Regions from separate parts of the Streptomyces sp. NPDC059895 genome, predicted to be linked through region 2. Evidence: riboswitches for the same ligand, from Rfam matches in the RefSeq annotation. Region 2 holds a riboswitch; each other region holds the start of a gene.
The links. A riboswitch is a leader RNA that binds a small molecule or an ion and turns the genes downstream of it on or off. The one in region 2 is predicted to bind thiamine pyrophosphate.
Positions count from the first base shown of each region.

Region 1: it holds a riboswitch for thiamine pyrophosphate, as region 2 does, so the genes downstream of both, thiO (glycine oxidase ThiO) here and ACFV9M_RS36250 (thiamine ABC transporter substrate binding subunit) in region 2, are expected to answer to the same signal.
Region 3: it holds a riboswitch for thiamine pyrophosphate, as region 2 does, so the genes downstream of both, thiC (phosphomethylpyrimidine synthase ThiC) here and ACFV9M_RS36250 (thiamine ABC transporter substrate binding subunit) in region 2, are expected to answer to the same signal.

Region 1 is NZ_JBHWKO010000008.1:89,386-95,033, forward strand. Features, by position in the region: gene ACFV9M_RS12225 (thiazole synthase) at 1-412, opposite strand, end outside; gene thiS (sulfur carrier protein ThiS) at 416-616, opposite strand; gene thiO (glycine oxidase ThiO) at 613-1,776, opposite strand; TPP riboswitch at 1,774-1,885, opposite strand; gene ACFV9M_RS12240 (hypothetical protein) at 1,938-2,342, shown strand; gene ACFV9M_RS12245 (NAD(P)/FAD-dependent oxidoreductase) at 2,375-3,616, shown strand; gene ACFV9M_RS12250 (Rv2175c family DNA-binding protein) at 4,041-4,406, shown strand; gene thiE (thiamine phosphate synthase) at 4,497-5,144, shown strand; gene metF (methylenetetrahydrofolate reductase [NAD(P)H]) at 5,286-5,648, shown strand, end outside.
Region 2 is NZ_JBHWKO010000053.1:11,742-17,389, forward strand. Features, by position in the region: gene ACFV9M_RS36240 (ABC transporter ATP-binding protein) at 1-257, opposite strand, end outside; gene ACFV9M_RS36245 (ABC transporter permease) at 258-1,859, opposite strand; gene ACFV9M_RS36250 (thiamine ABC transporter substrate binding subunit) at 1,913-2,989, opposite strand; TPP riboswitch at 3,060-3,166, opposite strand; gene rlmN (23S rRNA (adenine(2503)-C(2))-methyltransferase RlmN) at 3,190-4,296, opposite strand; gene ACFV9M_RS36260 (phosphatidate cytidylyltransferase) at 4,551-5,648, opposite strand, start outside.
Region 3 is NZ_JBHWKO010000004.1:168,839-174,486, reverse strand. Features, by position in the region: gene ACFV9M_RS06570 (IclR family transcriptional regulator) at 1-121, shown strand, start outside; gene ACFV9M_RS06565 (SsgA family sporulation/cell division regulator) at 220-666, shown strand; gene ACFV9M_RS06560 (YibE/F family protein) at 783-2,555, opposite strand; TPP riboswitch at 2,628-2,817, shown strand; gene thiC (phosphomethylpyrimidine synthase ThiC) at 2,810-4,606, shown strand; gene ACFV9M_RS06550 (hypothetical protein) at 4,739-5,623, opposite strand.

The DNA.
Region 1 (5,648 bases), on a different contig from region 2:
CCGGGTCGTCGTTGGTGTACGGCAGCACCGTGAACCCGTCGTCGACCAGCGTCTCGGCCGCGTCGAGCAGCTCGACCGGGTCCGGCAGCAGCGTCCGCTCGTCGGCGATGACCTCCAGCTTGACCAGGTCGGTGCCGAGCGCCTCGCGCGCCAGCCGGGCCGTCAGCACCGCCTCCCCGGCCGTGAAGCAGCCGGCCGTGTTCGGCAGCACCCGGATCCCGAGCCGCTCCAGCACCGACAGCACGGATCCGTGCACCGAGGGGTCCACCCGCCGCATCGCGACGGTCGTCAGCTCGGTCCCGGAGGCGACCAGCGCGCGCTCCAGCACCTCCAGGCTGGGCGCCCCGCCCGTGCCCATGATCAGGCGGGACGAGAAGGCCGTCCCGCCGAGGACGAAGGGATCGTCGGCCATGGTTCAGCCTCCCTGGACGGCCGTGAGGACTTCCACGCGGTCTCCCTCGGAGAGGGCGGTGGCGGACCACCGCCCGCGCGGGACGACGGTTTCGTTGAGCGCGGCGGCCACCCCGGAGGGCGCCGCCGTCAGGGACCGTACGACGGCGTCGAGGGCGGTGCCGGCCGCGACCTCCCGCCGCTCACCGTTGACGGAGATGTTCATGCGGGCTGCTCCGAGAGTGCGGCGGCGCCGAAGCGCCGGGGGGTGAAGGGACGGGCCTCGTCGGAAAGCTCCCCGGTGGCCAGAGCATGCGCCATCGCGTCGCCGGTCACCGGCGTCAGCAGCACGCCGTTGCGGTAGTGCCCGGTGGCCAGCAGCAGGCCGTCCAGCTCGGTCGGCCCGAGCAGCGGCGCGTTGTCCGGCGACCCGGGGCGCAGACCCGCGCGCGTCTCCGTCAGCGGCAGCTCGGTGATCCCGGGGACCAGCTCGTGCGCGTCCCGCAGCAGCTGGTACACGCCCCCGGCCGTCACCGTCGTGTCCCAGCCCAGTTCCTCACTGGTCGCGCCGACGACCAGCTCGCCGTTCTCCCGCGGCACCAGGTACACCTGGCTGCCGCGCACCACGGCCCGCACCGTCCGGCTCAGGAACGGCGCGTACGCCCGCGGCACGGTCAGCCGCAGCACCTCCCCCTTCACCGGCCGCACCGGCGGCAGCACCTCGTCCGGCACCCCCGCGAGCCGCCCGCTGAGGCTGCCGGCCGCGAGTACCACCTGTCCCGCGCCCAGCGCGTCCCCCGCGCGCGTGAGGACGCCGGCGGCCCGGCCGGCCACCACGGACAGCCGCTCCGCCCACGTCCGGTGGAAGACCACCCCGGCCCGCTCGCACGCGGCCACCAGCGCTCCCGCCAGCCGCCGCGGATCGATCTGGTGGTCGCCGTCCACCCGCAGCCCGCCGCGCACCCCCGGCGCGAGCATCGGCTCCAGCCGCCGGCACTCCCGCCCGGTCAGCCACTCCGACTCCAGCCCCGTCCGCCGTTGCAGGGCGTGCAGCTCCCGCAGGTGGGCGCGGTCGTCGGCGTCGAGGGCGACCGCGAGCGTGCCGCAGCGGCGGTAGCCGAGGTCGTGACCGGTCAGGTCGCTCAGCTCGGCCGCGAAGTCGGGGTAGCGGCGGGCCGAGGCGAGGTTGAGGCCGAGCAGCGTCTGCTCGCCGTAGTGCAGCTCCGTGACGGCGGCCAGCATCCCGGCCGCCACCTGCGCGGCCCCGCCGCCGGGTTCCGGGTCGACCACCGCCGTGGCGAACCCGCGCTGCGCGGCCCGCCACGCCGTGACCAGCCCGATGATGCCGCCCCCGACGACGAGGACGTCTGACGTACGTGAGGACATGGGCGTCCAGCCCCTCCCTTCGCCGGCATGACCCGGATCAGGTTCGTACGGTCGGAGGCCGCCAGCCTCCCTCTCAGCCCGGTGCGTCCGGGCTCCCGCGAGTGCTCTACGGTGGCCACCCTAGCCCGACGCCGGACGACTCAGTAAGGGAGCCTCCGCCCGTGACCCGCCCGCCCGTCTCCCCCCGCTCCCGCGCGACGGAGGGCCCCGCCCCGCGCCACCGGTCCCTCGACGGTCTCGTCCTCGCCCCCGTCGCCGACCAGGCCCCCGGGCAGGTCGGCACCCGCACCCGGTTCACGTACCACGAGACGGACGGCGAGATCTGGGCCGAGTACGCGGGCGGCGACGTCGTGCGCGGGCATCTGGTGGGTACGCGGGAGGGAGACCGGCTCGACTTCCGCTACGTCCAGCTCAAGCGGGACGGCGCGACCTCGTCGGGACACTGCGTGGCGACGGTCGTGGAGCTGCCCGACGGCCGGGTCCGGCTCGAGGAGACGTGGCAGTGGGAGTCCCAGCCGGGCAGCGGCACGAGCGTTGTGGAGCAGGTCACGGAGCACGGCCACTGACTGACAGATCGTCAGTTGTCTATGGTGATCAGGTGAGCGAGCGGACGCGGGACCAAGACAGGGCATCGGCGCGGCGCGTGGTCGTCGTCGGCGCGGGCATGGCCGGGGTGCAGACCGCGGTCGCGCTGCGCGAACAGGGCTTCACCGGCACGGTGAGCCTGATCGGCGCGGAGCCCCACCAGCCCTACGACCGGCCACCGCTGTCCAAGGCCGTCCTGCTCGGCAAGGCGGAGGGCTCCGCGCTCGACGTCGACTTCGAGGGCCTCGGCATCGAGCTGCGGCTGGGCAGCGAGGCCCTCGGCGTGCGCGTCGCCGACCACGAGCTGGACACCGAGGCCGGGCCCGTCCCGTACGACGTCCTGGTGCTCGCCACCGGCGCGGAACCGATCCGGCTCCCCGGCGCCGAGGGCGTGCCCGGCGTCCACCTGCTGCGCACCCTGGACGACGCCGAACGGCTCCGGCCCGTGCTCGCCCGGCAGCACGACGTCGTGGTCGTCGGCGCCGGCTGGATCGGCGCGGAGTTCGCCACGGCGGCCCGGGAGGCGGGCTGCGCCGTCACCGTCGTCGAGGCCGCCGAGCGTCCGCTGGCCGGCGCCCTGCCCGCCGAGGTCGCCGCCCCGATGACCGCCTGGTACGCCGACAGCGGCACCGCGCTGCGCACCCACGCGCGCGTGGAGCGCGTCGAGCCCGGCGCCGTCGTCCTCGACGACGGCACGCGGCTGCCCGCCGGCGCCGTCGTGGTCGGCATCGGCGCCCGCCCCGCCACGGCCTGGCTGGCCGGCTCGGGCATCGCCCTCGGCGCCGACGGCGAGGTCGCGGCCGACACCCGGCTGCGCACCTCCGCGCCGGACGTGTACGCGGTCGGCGACTGCGCCTCCTTCCCGTCGGCGCGGTACGGCGAGCGGCTCCTCGTCCACCACTGGGACAACGCCCTCCAGGGCCCGCGCACGGTGGCGGCGAACATCCTCGCCGAGGCCACCGGCGAGCCGCCGGCCGTCTACGACCCGGTCCCGTACTTCTGGTCCGAGCAGTTCGGCCGCTTCGTCCAGTACGCCGGCCACCACACCGGCGCCGACACCACCCTGTGGCGCGGCGACCCGTCCGGGCCGGCCTGGACGGTCTGCTGGCTGCGCGAGGACCGCCTGGTCGCCCTCCTGGCGGTGGGCCGCCCCCGCGACCTGGCCCAGGGGCGCCGGCTGATCGAGGCGGGCACACCGATGGACCCGCGGCTGCTCCGGGACCCGGCGCGCCCCTTGAAGGCGGCCACCGCCTGACGCGGGCGGGCGGGCCGCGCGAAGCGGACGCGCGGCGCGGCTTCGGGGCGGGCGCGGCGGCGGGTTCGGCGCGTGAATGGTGAGGGGTTCGCGGTCCGCGTGGTGGCGGGTTCGGCGCGGGAACGGTGAGGGGTTCGCGGTCCGCGTGGTGGCGGGTTCGACGCGTGAATGGTGAGGGGTTCGCGGTCCGCGTGGTGGCGGGTTCGGCGCGGGAACGGTGAGGGGTTCGCGGTCCGCGCGGCGGCAGTTCCGGCGTGGGAAGGGTGAGGAATTCGAGGTCCGCGCGGCGGGGGGTCCGACGCGGGAACGGCGGCGGGTCCGGGGCGGGCGCGGCGGGCGGTCCCGATGCGAACGGCTCGCCGACCGGCCGTGCCGGGGCGGACCCGGCTTCCGACTGTCAGTGGCAGATGGCAGGCTTGTTCCCGTGACCGAGATTGACGCAAAGATCGATGCTCTCGTCCCCGCCTGGCTCACCGTGCCCGACATCGCCGAACAGCTCGGCGTCGAGGTGACGCGCGTCCGGCAGCTGGTCAAGGAGGGCCAGCTGATCGCCGTACGCCGTGGTGAGAACCGCGCGCTGCACGTGCCCGCCGCCTTCATCGACGGGGACAAGGTGGTCAAGGGCCTGTCCGGGACCCTGACGCTGCTGCGGGACGACGGCTTCACGGACGAAGAGATGATCGAATGGCTCTTCACCCCCGACGCCAGCCTGCCCGGCACCCCGGCCCAGGCCCTGAGCGAGAATCGCGGCACGGAGGTGAAGCGCCGCGCCCAGGCGCTCGCCGTCTGAACCACAGAACCGAACAACCGCCCGGTGTACGACGGCGGCCGTGACCGACGCCGCCGCGGTCGTACACCACCGCCCCGGGGGGACCCACGCATGCCCGACACCGCCCGCGCCGGCCTCGCCGACGCCCGCCTCTACCTCTGCACGGACGCCCGTCGGCGCCAGGGCGACCTCCCGGAGTTCCTGGACGCCGTCCTCGCGGGCGGCGTCGACATCGTGCAGCTGCGCGACAAGGGCCTGGAGGCGGCAGAGGAGCTGGAGCACCTGGCGGTGTTCGCCGACGCCTGCGCCCGGCACGGCAAGCTGCTGGCGGTCAACGACCGCGCGGACGTCGCCCATGCCGCCGGCTCCGACGTCCTCCACCTCGGCCAGGGAGACCTGCCGGTCCCCGCGGCCCGCGCCCTCCTCGGCGACGACGTCCTCATAGGCCGCTCCACGCACACGGAGGCGGAGGCGGCCGCCGCGGCCGTCCAGGAGGGCGTGGACTACTTCTGCACCGGCCCCTGCTGGCCCACGCCCACCAAGCCCGGCCGCCCCGCACCGGGCCTCGGCCTGGTCCGGTACACGGCGTCCCTCGGCACCGACCGCCCCTGGTTCGCCATCGGCGGCATCGACCTCACCACCCTCGACGAGGTGCTGGAGGCGGGGGCCCGCCGGGTCGTCGTCGTGCGGGCGATCACGGAGGCGGACGATCCCGGGGCCGCGGCGACGGAGTTCGCCAAGCGGCTGAGCGGGGCCTGAGCCTTCCGCGGCACGCTCCGGCGCGCACCGGCCGGCGTCGGTGTCGCCGGTCCGTCCCAAGGGATGGACAACATAGCGACAAATCGGGCAAATGACCGAGATCCGGTTGGGTGACCGCCGCCCCCTGGCTAACCTGCGGGTATGGCCCTCGGAACCGCATCCACCAGGACAGATCGCGCGCGCACTGTGCGTGACATCCTGGCCAACGGCAAGACGACGTACTCGTTCGAGTTCTACGCGCCGAAGACCCCGCAGGGTGAGCGAAGCCTGTGGAACGCCCTGCGCAGGGTCGAGGCGGTGGCCCCGGACTTCGTCTCCGTGACCTACGGTGCCGGCGGTTCCACCCGGGCCACCACGGTCAAGGAGACGCAGCAGATCGTCGCCGACACCACCCTCACCCCAGTCGCGCACCTCACCGCCGTCGACCACTCCATCGCCGAGCTGCGCAACATCATCGGCCAGTACGCCGACGCCGGGATCCGCAACATGCTCGCCGTCCGCGGC
Region 2 (5,648 bases):
AGCTGGTGGTCCTGGAACATCAGCCCGAGCTCCCGCCGGTGCGCGGGCACGCCCGCCTGGTCGCGCCCGTCGAGCAGCACCCGGCCCGCGTCGAGGGGCTGGAGCCCGGCCACCGCCCGCAGCAGGGTCGACTTGCCGCTGCCGCTGGGCCCGAGCACGCACACCACCTCGTGCTCGGCGACGGCGAGGTCGACGGCGTCCAGCACCGGCCGTCCGCCGCCGAACCGCACGGTCGCACCCTCGAGCCGCAGCAGCATCTAGAACTCCCCCGTCCGGTCGGTCCGCAGCCGCTCCAGCACCAGCAGGGCCACCGCGCACACCAGCATCAGAATCGTCGAAAGGGCCATCGCCTGGCCGTAGTTGAGTTCGCCGGCCCGGCCCAGCAGCCGTGCCACGGCGACCGGCAGCGTCGGGTTGTCGGGCCGCGCGATGAACACCGTCGCCCCGAACTCCCCGAGCGACACGGCGAAGGCGAACCCGGCCGCGACGAGCAGCGCCCGCCGCACCATCGGCAGGTCCACCTCCCGCCACACCCGCCACGGCGACGCGCCCAGCACCGCCGCCGCCTCCCGCAGCCGTACGTCCACCGCGCGCAGCACCGGCAGCATGGTCCGTACGACGAAGGGGACGCCGACCAGCGCCTGCGCGAGCGGTACCAGGATCCAGGTGCCGCGCAGGTCCAGCGGGGGCTCGTCCAGCGCGATCAGGAACCCGAAGCCGACGGTCACCGCGGAGACGCCCAGCGGCAGCATCAGCAGCGCGTCGAACCCCCGGACGAGGCGTCCGGCGTCCCGGCGGGTCAGCGCGGCGGCCGCCAGCCCGCCGATCACCACGGCGATCGCGGTGGCGGCGAGCGCGTACTGGAGGGAGTTGCCGATCGCGTCGATCGGCGGGACGAGGAAGACGTTGTTGTCGTCGCCGGTCAGCGCCCGGTAGTAGGCGAAGTCCGGTGCGTCCAGCGAGCGCTGGACCAGGACCGCGAGTGGCAGCAGGATCAGCGTGACGACGGTGGCCAGGACGCCGGCCAGCAGCGTCCACTGCCCGGCCCCGCGGGGCCGCCGCGCCGTCAGGGAGGCGTCCACCAGCCGCAGCGCGCTCTCGCGCCGCCGTACGGTCCAGGCGTGCACGGCGAGGACCGCGCCGACGGCGGTGAACTGGACGATCGTGAGGACGGCCGCCGTGGACAGGTCGAGCAGTTCCGACGTCTGCCGGTAGATCTCGACCTCCAGGGTCGAGAAGGTGGGCCCGCCGAGGATCTGGACCACGCCGAAGGAGGTGAAGGTGAACAGGAACACCATGAGCGCGGCCGCCGCCACGGCCGGCGCGAGGGCCGGGAGGGTCACCTGGCGCCACGCCCGCCACGGCGACGCGCCCAGCATCCGCGCCGCCTCCTCCTGCCGCGGGTCGAGCTGCGCCCACAGCCCGCCCACCGTCCGCACGACGACCGCGTAGTTGAAGAAGACGTGCGCGGCGAGGATCGCCCACACCGTGGTGTCCAGCCGTACGCCCCACAGCTCGTCGAGCAGTCCGCCGCGCCCGACGAGCGCCAGGAAGGCCGTTCCGACGACGACCGTCGGCAGCACGAACGGGACGGTGACGACGGCCCGCAGGATCTGCTTGCCGGGGAAGGAGAGGCGGGCGAAGACGTAGGCGGCGGGCAGGGCGACCAGCAGGGTGAGCGCGGTGGAGGCGAGCGCCTGCCAGGTGGTGAACCACAGCACGTGCCGGATGCCGGGGTCCCCGATCACGTCGAGCAGGCGCCCGGCGTGCCACGTCCCGTCGGAGCCGAGCCCGCGCGCGACGATCGCGGCGACGGGGTAGGCGAAGAAGACCCCGAAGAACGCGACGGGCAGGGCCATGAGCCCGAGCCGCGCCGCGCTCGCCGTACGCCTCCCGGCCGGCTTGCGGGGGGCTACTTCAGTACGAGTGAGGTCCACGACTTGACCCACTGGTCGCGGTGGTCGGCGATGTCCGCCGGATCCATGGTCTCGGGGTCCTCGGCGGCGGGCCCGTACGCGGTGAACTCGGCGGGCACGGCCGCGCCCTTCAGCACCGGGTAGACGAACATGTTGAGCGGCATGTCCTCCTGGAAGCGCTTGGAGATCAGGAAGTCGATCAGCGCCTTGCCGCCCGCGCCGTTGCCCGCGTTGCTCAGCAGCCCCGCGAACTCGACCTGCCGGAAGCAGGTTCCGGTCGCGACGCCGGTCGGGGCGGTGGTCGGCTTGGGGTCCGCGTAGATCACCTCGGCGGGCGGCGAGGAGGCGTAGGAGACGACGAGCGGCCGGTCGCCGCCGGCCTTCTTCCCGCCGGCCGAACCGGAGAACTCCTCGTTGTAGGCCTGCTCCCAGCCGTCGACCACCTTCACCCCGTTGGCCTTCAGCTTCTTCCAGTAGGCCTGCCAGCTGTCGTCGCCGTACCGGGCGGCGGTGCCGAGGAGGAAGCCGAGGCCGGGCGAGGAGGTGGAGGCGTTCTCGGTGACGAGGAGGTTCTTGTAGGCGGGCTTGACGAGGTCGTCGAAGGAGGTGGGCGGGGCCAGCTCGTGGTCGGCGAAGTACTCCTTGTCGTAGTTGACGCAGATGTCGCCGTAGTCGACGGGCGTGACCCGGTTCCTGTCCCCGTCGAGCCGGTAGGCGGCGTCGACCTGGTCGATGCCCTTCGCCTCGTACGACTGGAAGAGGCCGTTGTCGAGGGCGCGGGACAGGAGCGTGTTGTCGACGCCGAAGAAGACGTCGCCCTGCGGGTTGTCCTTGGTGAGGACGGCCTTGTTCACGGCCTGCCCGGCGTCGCCGTCCGTGAGGACCTTCACCCGGTAGCCGGACTGCTCCTCGAACTCCGCCAGCACGTCCTTGGAGACGGCCCACGAGTCGTGACTGATCAGGGTGACGGTGGTGGAGCCGGAGCCGGACGCGGAATCGTCCGACGAGCCGCACGCCGACAGCGTGACGAGGCCGAGGCCGACGGCCGCGGCCACGAACGTCCTGGTGTGCACTGGTTTTCCTCCTGGGGTTGACCAGGAAGAGACGCGGCCCCGCCCGGCGGACCCGGGCGGGGCACAACAGCTTGAGCGGTGACCGAACTTCCTACCCAGAATGACCTGGGCGAGGTTCAGAGGGTCTGCGGCCTGGTGCCGCACTCTCAGCGCTGTGGCGCTCCCCTGTCGGAATATGAAGATGTCGTACGGCGCTCAGACTACCGCTCGGTGGCTGCGAGCTGACCGCAGGCCCCGTCGATCTCCTGGCCGCGGGTGTCCCGGACGGTCACCGGCACCCCGTGCGCGGCGATGGCCTCGACGAACGCCTTCTCGTCCTCGGGCCGGGAGGCCGTCCACTTCGAGCCGGGGGTCGGGTTGAGGGGGATCAGGTTGACGTGCACCGGTCGGCCCTTGAGGAGGCGACCGAGGCGGTCGCCGCGCCAGGCCTGGTCGTTGATGTCACGGATCAGGGCGTACTCGATGGACAGCCGCCGGCCGGACTTCTCGGCGTACTCGAATCCGGCGTCGAGCACCTCGCGCACCTTCCACCGGGTGTTCACCGGGACGAGGGTGTCGCGCAGCTCGTCGTCCGGGGCGTGCAGCGAGATGGCGAGCCGGCACTTGAAGCCCTCGTCGGCGAACCGGTGGATGGCCGGCACCAGCCCGACGGTCGACACGGTGATCCCGCGCTGCGACAGCCCGAGACCGTCCGGTGCGGGGTCGGTCAGGGCGCGGATGGCGCCGACGACCCGCTTGTAGTTGGCGAGGGGTTCACCCATGCCCATGAAGACGATGTTGGACAGCCGGGCCGGTCCTCCGGGGACCTCCCCGTCCCGCAGGGCCCGCATCCCGTCGACGATCTGGTGCACGATCTCGGCGGTCGACAGGTTCCGGTCCAGTCCCGCCTGCCCGGTCGCGCAGAACGGGCAGTTCATCCCGCACCCCGCCTGCGAACTGATGCACATGGTCACCCGGTCCGGGTAGCGCATCAGCACGGACTCCACGAGCGTGCCGTCGAACAGCCGCCACAGGGTCTTGCGGGTGGTGCCCTGGTCGGTCGACAGATGCCGCACGACGGTCATCAGCTCCGGCAGCAGCGCCTCACGGAGCTTCTCGCGGGCCCCCGCGGGGATGTCGGTCCACTCCGCCGGGTCGTGCGCGTACCGCGCGAAGTAGTGCTGCGACAACTGCTTCGCCCGGAACGGCTTCTCCCCGATCCCCGCCACCGCCTCCTTCCGCTCGGCGGGCGAGAGGTCGGCGAGATGCCGCGGCGGCTTCTTGGCTCCGCGGGGGGCGACGAAAGTGAGTTCTCCGGGCTTAGGCATGGCCTTACCAGTGTCGCAGATCGACTCGGGTGCCCCGGTCGGCCGGGAACCGCACGGGGACGGGCACAGGACCGGTGGGGATGGGACGGCCCGCCCGGGAACCGGCACAGGACCGGTGGGAATGGGACGGCCCGCCCGCGGCGGACCGGCACAGGACCGGTGCATCGGGCGGCCCCGCACCGGGCCGTCACGACGGCGAGCCCCCGTCCGCCGGGGACAGGGGCTCGCTCGACACCGGGTGGGGTGGGTCCCGGTCAGGCCGATCCCACGAAGAGCACCAGCAGCAGCCACACCACCGGAGCCGTGGGCAGCAGGGAGTCGAGACGGTCCATGATGCCGCCGTGGCCCGGGAGCAGGGTGCCCATGTCCTTGATGCCGAGGTCCCGCTTGATCATGGACTCGCCGAGGTCGCCGAGCGTGGCGCTGGCGGCGACCGCGAAACCGAGCAGCAGGCCCTGCCACCACGTGCCGTCGTCGATGAGGAACTGCATGCACAGCGCGCCCGCGACCATCGCGAACGACACCGCGCCGAGCAGGCCCTCACGGGTCTTGCCGGGGCTGATGCGCGGGGCGAGCTTGTGCCTGCCGAAGCGCCAGCCGACGGCGTACGCGCCGGTGTCGCTGACCACCGTCAGGAGCAGGAACGTCAGCACGCGCTGCGCCCCGTCCTCGGCCGTGAGCATCATGGCGACGAAGGTGGCCAGGAACGGGACGTAGAAGGCCGCGAAGACACCGGCCGTGACGTCCCTGAGGTAGCCCTCCGGCGGTTCCGTCATCCGCCAGACGAGCACCGCGAGCGCGGTCAGGGCCATGGCAAGCCAAGCGCCTTCGGCGCCCCGGACGTACCCGGCGACGACCATCGCCGCGCCGCCGAGCGCCAGCGGCACCAGGGGCGCCTTGATGCCCTTGCGCTCCTGGAGCCGGCTGGTGAGCTCCCACAGACCCACCACGACGGCGATCGCTATCACGCCGATGAAGACGGCCTTCACCACGAACAGCGAGGCGACGATCACCGCGCCGAGCCCGACGCCCACCCCTATCGCCGCCCCCAGGTCCCGGCCCGCGCTCTTCTTCGGTGCGGGCGCCGGCTGCGGGGCGTCGGGCATGGGATCCGGATTCTGCGGCACCGCCGCAGGGGGCTGCGCCGACGGGGTCTCGTCGCGGAACGGCTCGTTGCGGGGCATCCCGCCGGGGAACGCCCCGCCGGGGGACATCCCCCCGCGGTACGGCTCACCGTGAGTCGCCTCACCGGGAGCCGCCCCGCCGTGGAACGCCCCGTCTCGGAACGCGTCGTCTCGGAACGCGTCGTCTCGGAACGCGTCGTCTCGGAACGCCTCGTCTCGGAACAGGGG
Region 3 (5,648 bases), on a different contig from region 2:
GGCCACGATGGCCATCTCCCTGCCCGCCCATCAGGCGGACCGGCTGCCGTCGGCGGCACGGCAGCTGCAGAACGAGGTCGGACGGATGCTGGGATCGCTCGCGATCTCTATCAGCATCTGAAAACTCACTCCTTGTGATCTGTCGTACACGTTCAGCAAGATGCCCTGACAGTCAGGGGTTTATTCCCAGCCAATCGACGGCCATGACGGGGTAAGGCGATGAGAGAGTCCGTGCAAGCAGTCCAGGCAGAGGTCATGATGAGCTTTCTCGTCTCGGAGGAGCTCTCGTTCCGCATCCCCGTGGAGCTGGGCTACGCCACCTGTGATCCTTACGCCGTCCGGCTCACTTTCCACCTGCCCGGTGACGCCCCGGTGACATGGGCGTTCGGTCGGGAGCTGCTCATCGACGGGGTGGGCAGACCGTGTGGCGAGGGGGATGTGCGGGTCTCCCCGGTGGACCCGGACTCTTTGAGCGAGATCCTGATCCGACTTCAGGTCGGGAGTGATCAGGCGGTGTTCCGCTCCTCGACGGCGCCGCTGGTCGCCTTCCTCGATCGCACGGACAAGCTGGTGCCATTGGGTCAGGAGGGTGCATTGGCCGATTTCGACGCCCATCTGGACGAGGCGCTGGACCGGATCCTGGCGGAGGAGCAGAGCGCCGGCTGAGCGGTGCGCACGGGAACGGTGGCGTAACGCTTCGGCAGGGGCCGAGTCATTGCAGTAACGCTTCTGCTGGGCGCGTCCGAGCCGGGCGCCGCTGCCGGCTCGGACCGCTGGTCGCGTCAGCGCTTGCGCCGTCTTCCCCTGCCGCCCCGGAGGGCCGGGCCCGTCGCACCGGCCGCCGCGGAGTTCGCCGCCGTTCCCGGTGCCGCCCCGGGTGCCGTCGCGGTGGCCGGGCCGGCCCCGGTGCGGTCGGCCGACACCACCAAGGCCGCGAGGGCCGTGGTCACCGGCACCGACGCGACCAGGCCGATCGAGCCCACGAGTGTGCGCACGATCTCCTCGGCGACCAGTTCGCTGTTGGCAACCGTGCCGACGCTGCTCTGGGCGATCGAGAAGAGCAGCAGCAGAGGCAGCGCGGCACCGGCATAGGCGAGGACGAGCGTGTTGACCACCGACGCGATGTGGTCGCGGCCGATCCGGATGCCGGCCCGGTACAACCCGCGCCAGCCCATCGACGGGTTGGCCTCGTGCAGCTCCCAGACCGCGGACGTCTGGGTGACCGTCACATCGTCCAGAACACCGAGTGAACCGATGATGATGCCGGCGAGCAGCAGACCGCTCATGTCGATCGACGGATACAGCCCGTGGATCAGACCGGTGTTGTCGTCCGTGTTACCGGTCAGGGCGGCCCAGTCGATGAACCATGAGCCCAGGAAACCGATCAGCAGCAGCGAGATGAGTGTCCCGAGCACCGCGACCGAGGTGCGGGCCGAGAGTCCGTGACACAGGTAGAGCGCGATCAGCATGATCGCGCTCGCTCCCACGACCGCCACGGCCAAGGGGTTCGAGCCCTGCAGGATCGCGGGCAGGATGAAGAAGTTGAGGATCAGGAAACTCATGGCCAGTGCCACCAAGGCCATTACGCCCCGCAGCCGCCCGACGAGGACGACGGCGACGGCGAAGATGGCGGCGAGCACCGCCAACGGGACACGGCGGTTCACGTCGGTGACCGAGTACTGCAGGTCCTTCGGCGCGGAGGGCTCGTAGGCGACCACGACCTTCTGGCCCTCGTGCAACTGCCGTGACTGGTCCGGCTGCACGATCTCCGTGAACGTACGGCCCTTGTCGTCGCCGGTGTCCACCCGGATCGTCGCCCGCTTGCAGGTGCCGTTCTCCTGCTGCTGCGCGGAGGAACCCTCGGCCGTCGAGGTGTCGCCGGTGGCGGTGGCGCCCGAGGCGTTCACCGACGAGCAGCTGACGCTCACGACCTTGGTGACCGTCGCATGCTGCGTCTGCCGGTCGAAGCCCACCCCGGTGCGCTCGTGCGCCGGAGCACCGCCGGGCCACAGCACGACCAGGCCGGCGAGCACGGCCACGGCGAACGGGATGAGAACGGCCGCGATGACCTTGCGCAGGTGCTGGGAGACAGGGGCGGCCGGGCCGTGGCTGTGCGAGTGCCCGTGTCCTCCGCCCGAGCCCGGACCGTGCCCTCCGCCGCCGCCAGGACCCGGGCCATGCCCACCGCCCGGACCACTGCCGTGACCACCGCCGTGACCACCACCGGGTTCCTCACCGGGGCCATGCCCATGGCCGTGCCCGCCGTTGTGGGCGCCGCCCGGTCCGTGCCCGCCACTGGTGGGAGCGCCCGGTCCGTGCCCGCCACCGAAGCCAGGGCGACCGTCGCCGTACCCGGACCCTTGGGCGCGCCCGCTTTGGGAAGGCGGGCGGCCGGCCCCGAGACCGGTACCAGGAGCGGTCCCGGGGCCGTGAGGGGCGCCCGGACCTGAAGCTGGGTGCGGATCTGGCCCTGGACCGGAATCAGGGCCGTTTCCGGCACCCGGTCCGCGAGGCGGCTCGGGTGGTGGGTACGGGGGCTGGTGTGTCGTGGTCACCGACCGATCATCGCAAGAACGACAGGGGCCCCCTGTTCACCGCGCCCGAATTGCCGCTAGCGTGGGGGCAACCTTTGCACACGCGGGAGCTCGGAGCACCGGGCTGAGAGGGCGCTGACCTCCGTCTTTGCGATGTTTCACGTGGAACGTCACTGGAACCGAGTGATGTTTCACATGGAACGTCGGCCGACGGTAGCCGCTGCGTCGACCGCTGAACCTGTTACCGGGTAATGCCGGCGTAGGGAGTAGGTCTTATGACCATCAAGGACGCACGCACGCCTGCCTCCACGCAGATCTCTGCCGAGATCTCCGCCAACGGGGAGGCCGGGAAGTCCATCGGCTGGCACAAGGCGTATGTCGAGGGCGCGCGCCCCGACCTGCGGGTGCCGGTCCGTCAGGTGCACCTCAGCAACGGGCAGTCGGTGACGCTGTACGACACGTCCGGCCCGTACACCGATCCGCTCGTCGAGACCGACGTCCGCAGGGGCCTGTCGCCGCTGCGGGAGAACTGGATCACCGCCCGCGGCGACACCGAGGAGTACGCGGGCCGCCCCGTCCGTCCCGAGGACGACGGCATCAAGCACACCTCGCCGCGCGGCGGCCTGCGAAACCTCGACGCGGTCTTCCCCGGACGGCCCCGGCTGCCGCGCCGTAGCCGGGACGGCAAGGCGGTCACCCAGCTCGCGTACGCACGCCGCGGCGAGATCACGCCCGAGATGCAGTACGTGGCCCTCCGGGAGAACGTGGCGCCCGAGGTGGTCCGCGAGGAGATCGCGGCGGGCCGTGCGGTCCTGCCCGCGAACGTCAACCACCCCGAGATCGAACCGATGATCATCGGCAAGCGGTTCCTGGTGAAGGTCAACGCCAACATCGGCAACTCGGCGGTGACGTCCTCCATCGAGGAGGAGGTCGAGAAGATGACCTGGGCGACCCGGTGGGGTGCGGACACGGTCATGGACCTGTCCACCGGTCGCAACATCCACACCACCCGTGAGTGGGTGCTGCGCAACTCCCCCGTTCCCATCGGCACGGTGCCGCTGTACCAGGCGCTGGAGAAGGTCGACGGCAGGGCCGAGGAACTGACCTGGGAGATCTACAAGGACACCGTCATCGAGCAGGCCGAGCAGGGCGTGGACTACATGACCGTCCACGCGGGCGTCCGCCTGCTGTACGTCCCGCTGACCGCGAACCGCAAGACCGGCATCGTCTCGCGCGGCGGTTCGATCATGGCGGCGTGGTGCCTGGCCCACCACAAGGAATCGTTCCTCTACGAGCACTTCGAGGAACTCTGCGAGATCCTCGCCGCCTACGACGTCACGTACTCGCTCGGCGACGGTCTCAGGCCCGGTTCGATCGCCGACGCCAATGACGAGGCGCAGTTCGCGGAACTGCGCACCCTCGGGGAACTCAACCGGATCGCAAAGCGTTTCCATGTTCAGACGATGATCGAGGGCCCGGGACATGTCCCGATGCACAAGATCAAGGAGAACATCGACCTTCAGCAGGAGATCTGTGATGAAGCTCCGTTCTATACGCTCGGCCCGCTGACGACGGACGTCGCGCCGGCGTACGACCACATCACCTCCGGTATCGGTGCCGCGATGATCGCCTGGTGGGGCACGGCCATGCTCTGCTACGTCACGCCGAAGGAGCATCTGGGCCTGCCCAACCGTGACGACGTCAAGACCGGCGTCATCACGTACAAGATCGCCGCTCACGCCGCCGACCTCGCCAAGGGACACCCCGGTGCGCAGGAGTGGGACGACGCGTTGTCCGACGCCCGCTTCGAGTTCCGCTGGGAGGACCAGTTCAATCTGGCCCTCGACCCGGACACGGCCCGTGAGTTCCACGACGAGACCCTGCCGGCCGAGCCGGCCAAGACCGCTCACTTCTGCTCGATGTGCGGGCCGAAGTTCTGCTCGATGAAGATCTCCCAGGACATCCGCCGTGAACACGGCGGATCGCGCGCGGAGATCGAGGAAGGGATGGCGCAGAAGTCGCAGGAGTTCGCGGCGGCGGGTAACCGTGTCTATCTGCCGCTGGCGGACTGACGCCGGGCTCTCAGCGGCTCGGGGCGGTGCGAGGCCATCCGCGGGCCGAGGGCGTGGGCCGGGCCCCAGCCGGTCTGTGCCCAGCCGGGTGTACGGCTTGCGTCCCCTTCGGCGGGGGCGCAAGCCGTGGGCCTATTCCGGCTGGTGCTCGGGCCCTCCGAACTCCGGGCTGGTGTAGTCCGGGCTGGTGTAGCTCGGGCGGGAGCCGGTCGAGCGTCCGTCGTCCGGGCTGCTGAAGCCCGGACGGTCGTAGCCGATCTTCGGCAGACGGCCGGTGGGCGCTTGCGGGGTCGGGTCGCTGTGCAGTGCGGCGGCCGTGCCCGGGTGGGCGAGGGCCTCGCGCAGGAACGGAAGTATGCCCCGTTCCAGCAGGGCTTCTCGCCAGGCTTCCCTGGCGCGGGCCACCTCCTCGCTCAGTTCGGCGTACGGACCGGCCTCCAGGGTCGGCCGGTTGCGCAGGGCGGTGAGGAGGAGTCCCACGGCGGCGACGAGGATGGCGGCCGCGGCGATGGCGCCGAACGCCCAACCGGTGGTGAGCATGGCTTGGGCGAACGACTGTCCGGGGTCGAGCATCCTGAGGACGTAACCGACGAGCAGGAAGATCACCGCGGCGGTGCCGGCGAGGACGGGGGTGAGGACGGCGGCGATGGCGACGGCGCCCGCCCCGGCGGCCTCGGCGGCCTGGGCCGCGTCCCCCATGGTGGCGGCGAGCCCCATCCCGCCCACGCCCGGCTCGCTGTGACCGGAGTCCTGGGTGGGTGAGGACGGGGTGGACGGCGCCGGGTGGCGCAGTTCCTCGCGGACCTTCACGTAGTGCTGGTACTCGGTCGCCGCGGCCGCCGTGATGAGAGCGGTGGCGTTGAGCGCCATGGTGCGCAGTTGTTCGGCGGTGAGCCGCTGTCCGGCAGCGGTCGGTTCCGGTTGGTGTGGTGCGGAGCGCAGCGCCTCGTCGAGGACCCGCTCGTACTCCTGGCGGTCCTCGCTGTGCAGGTGCTGCGGAACGCTGTTCATGTGCATCCCCCGATGCTCCGTAGGGCTTGGG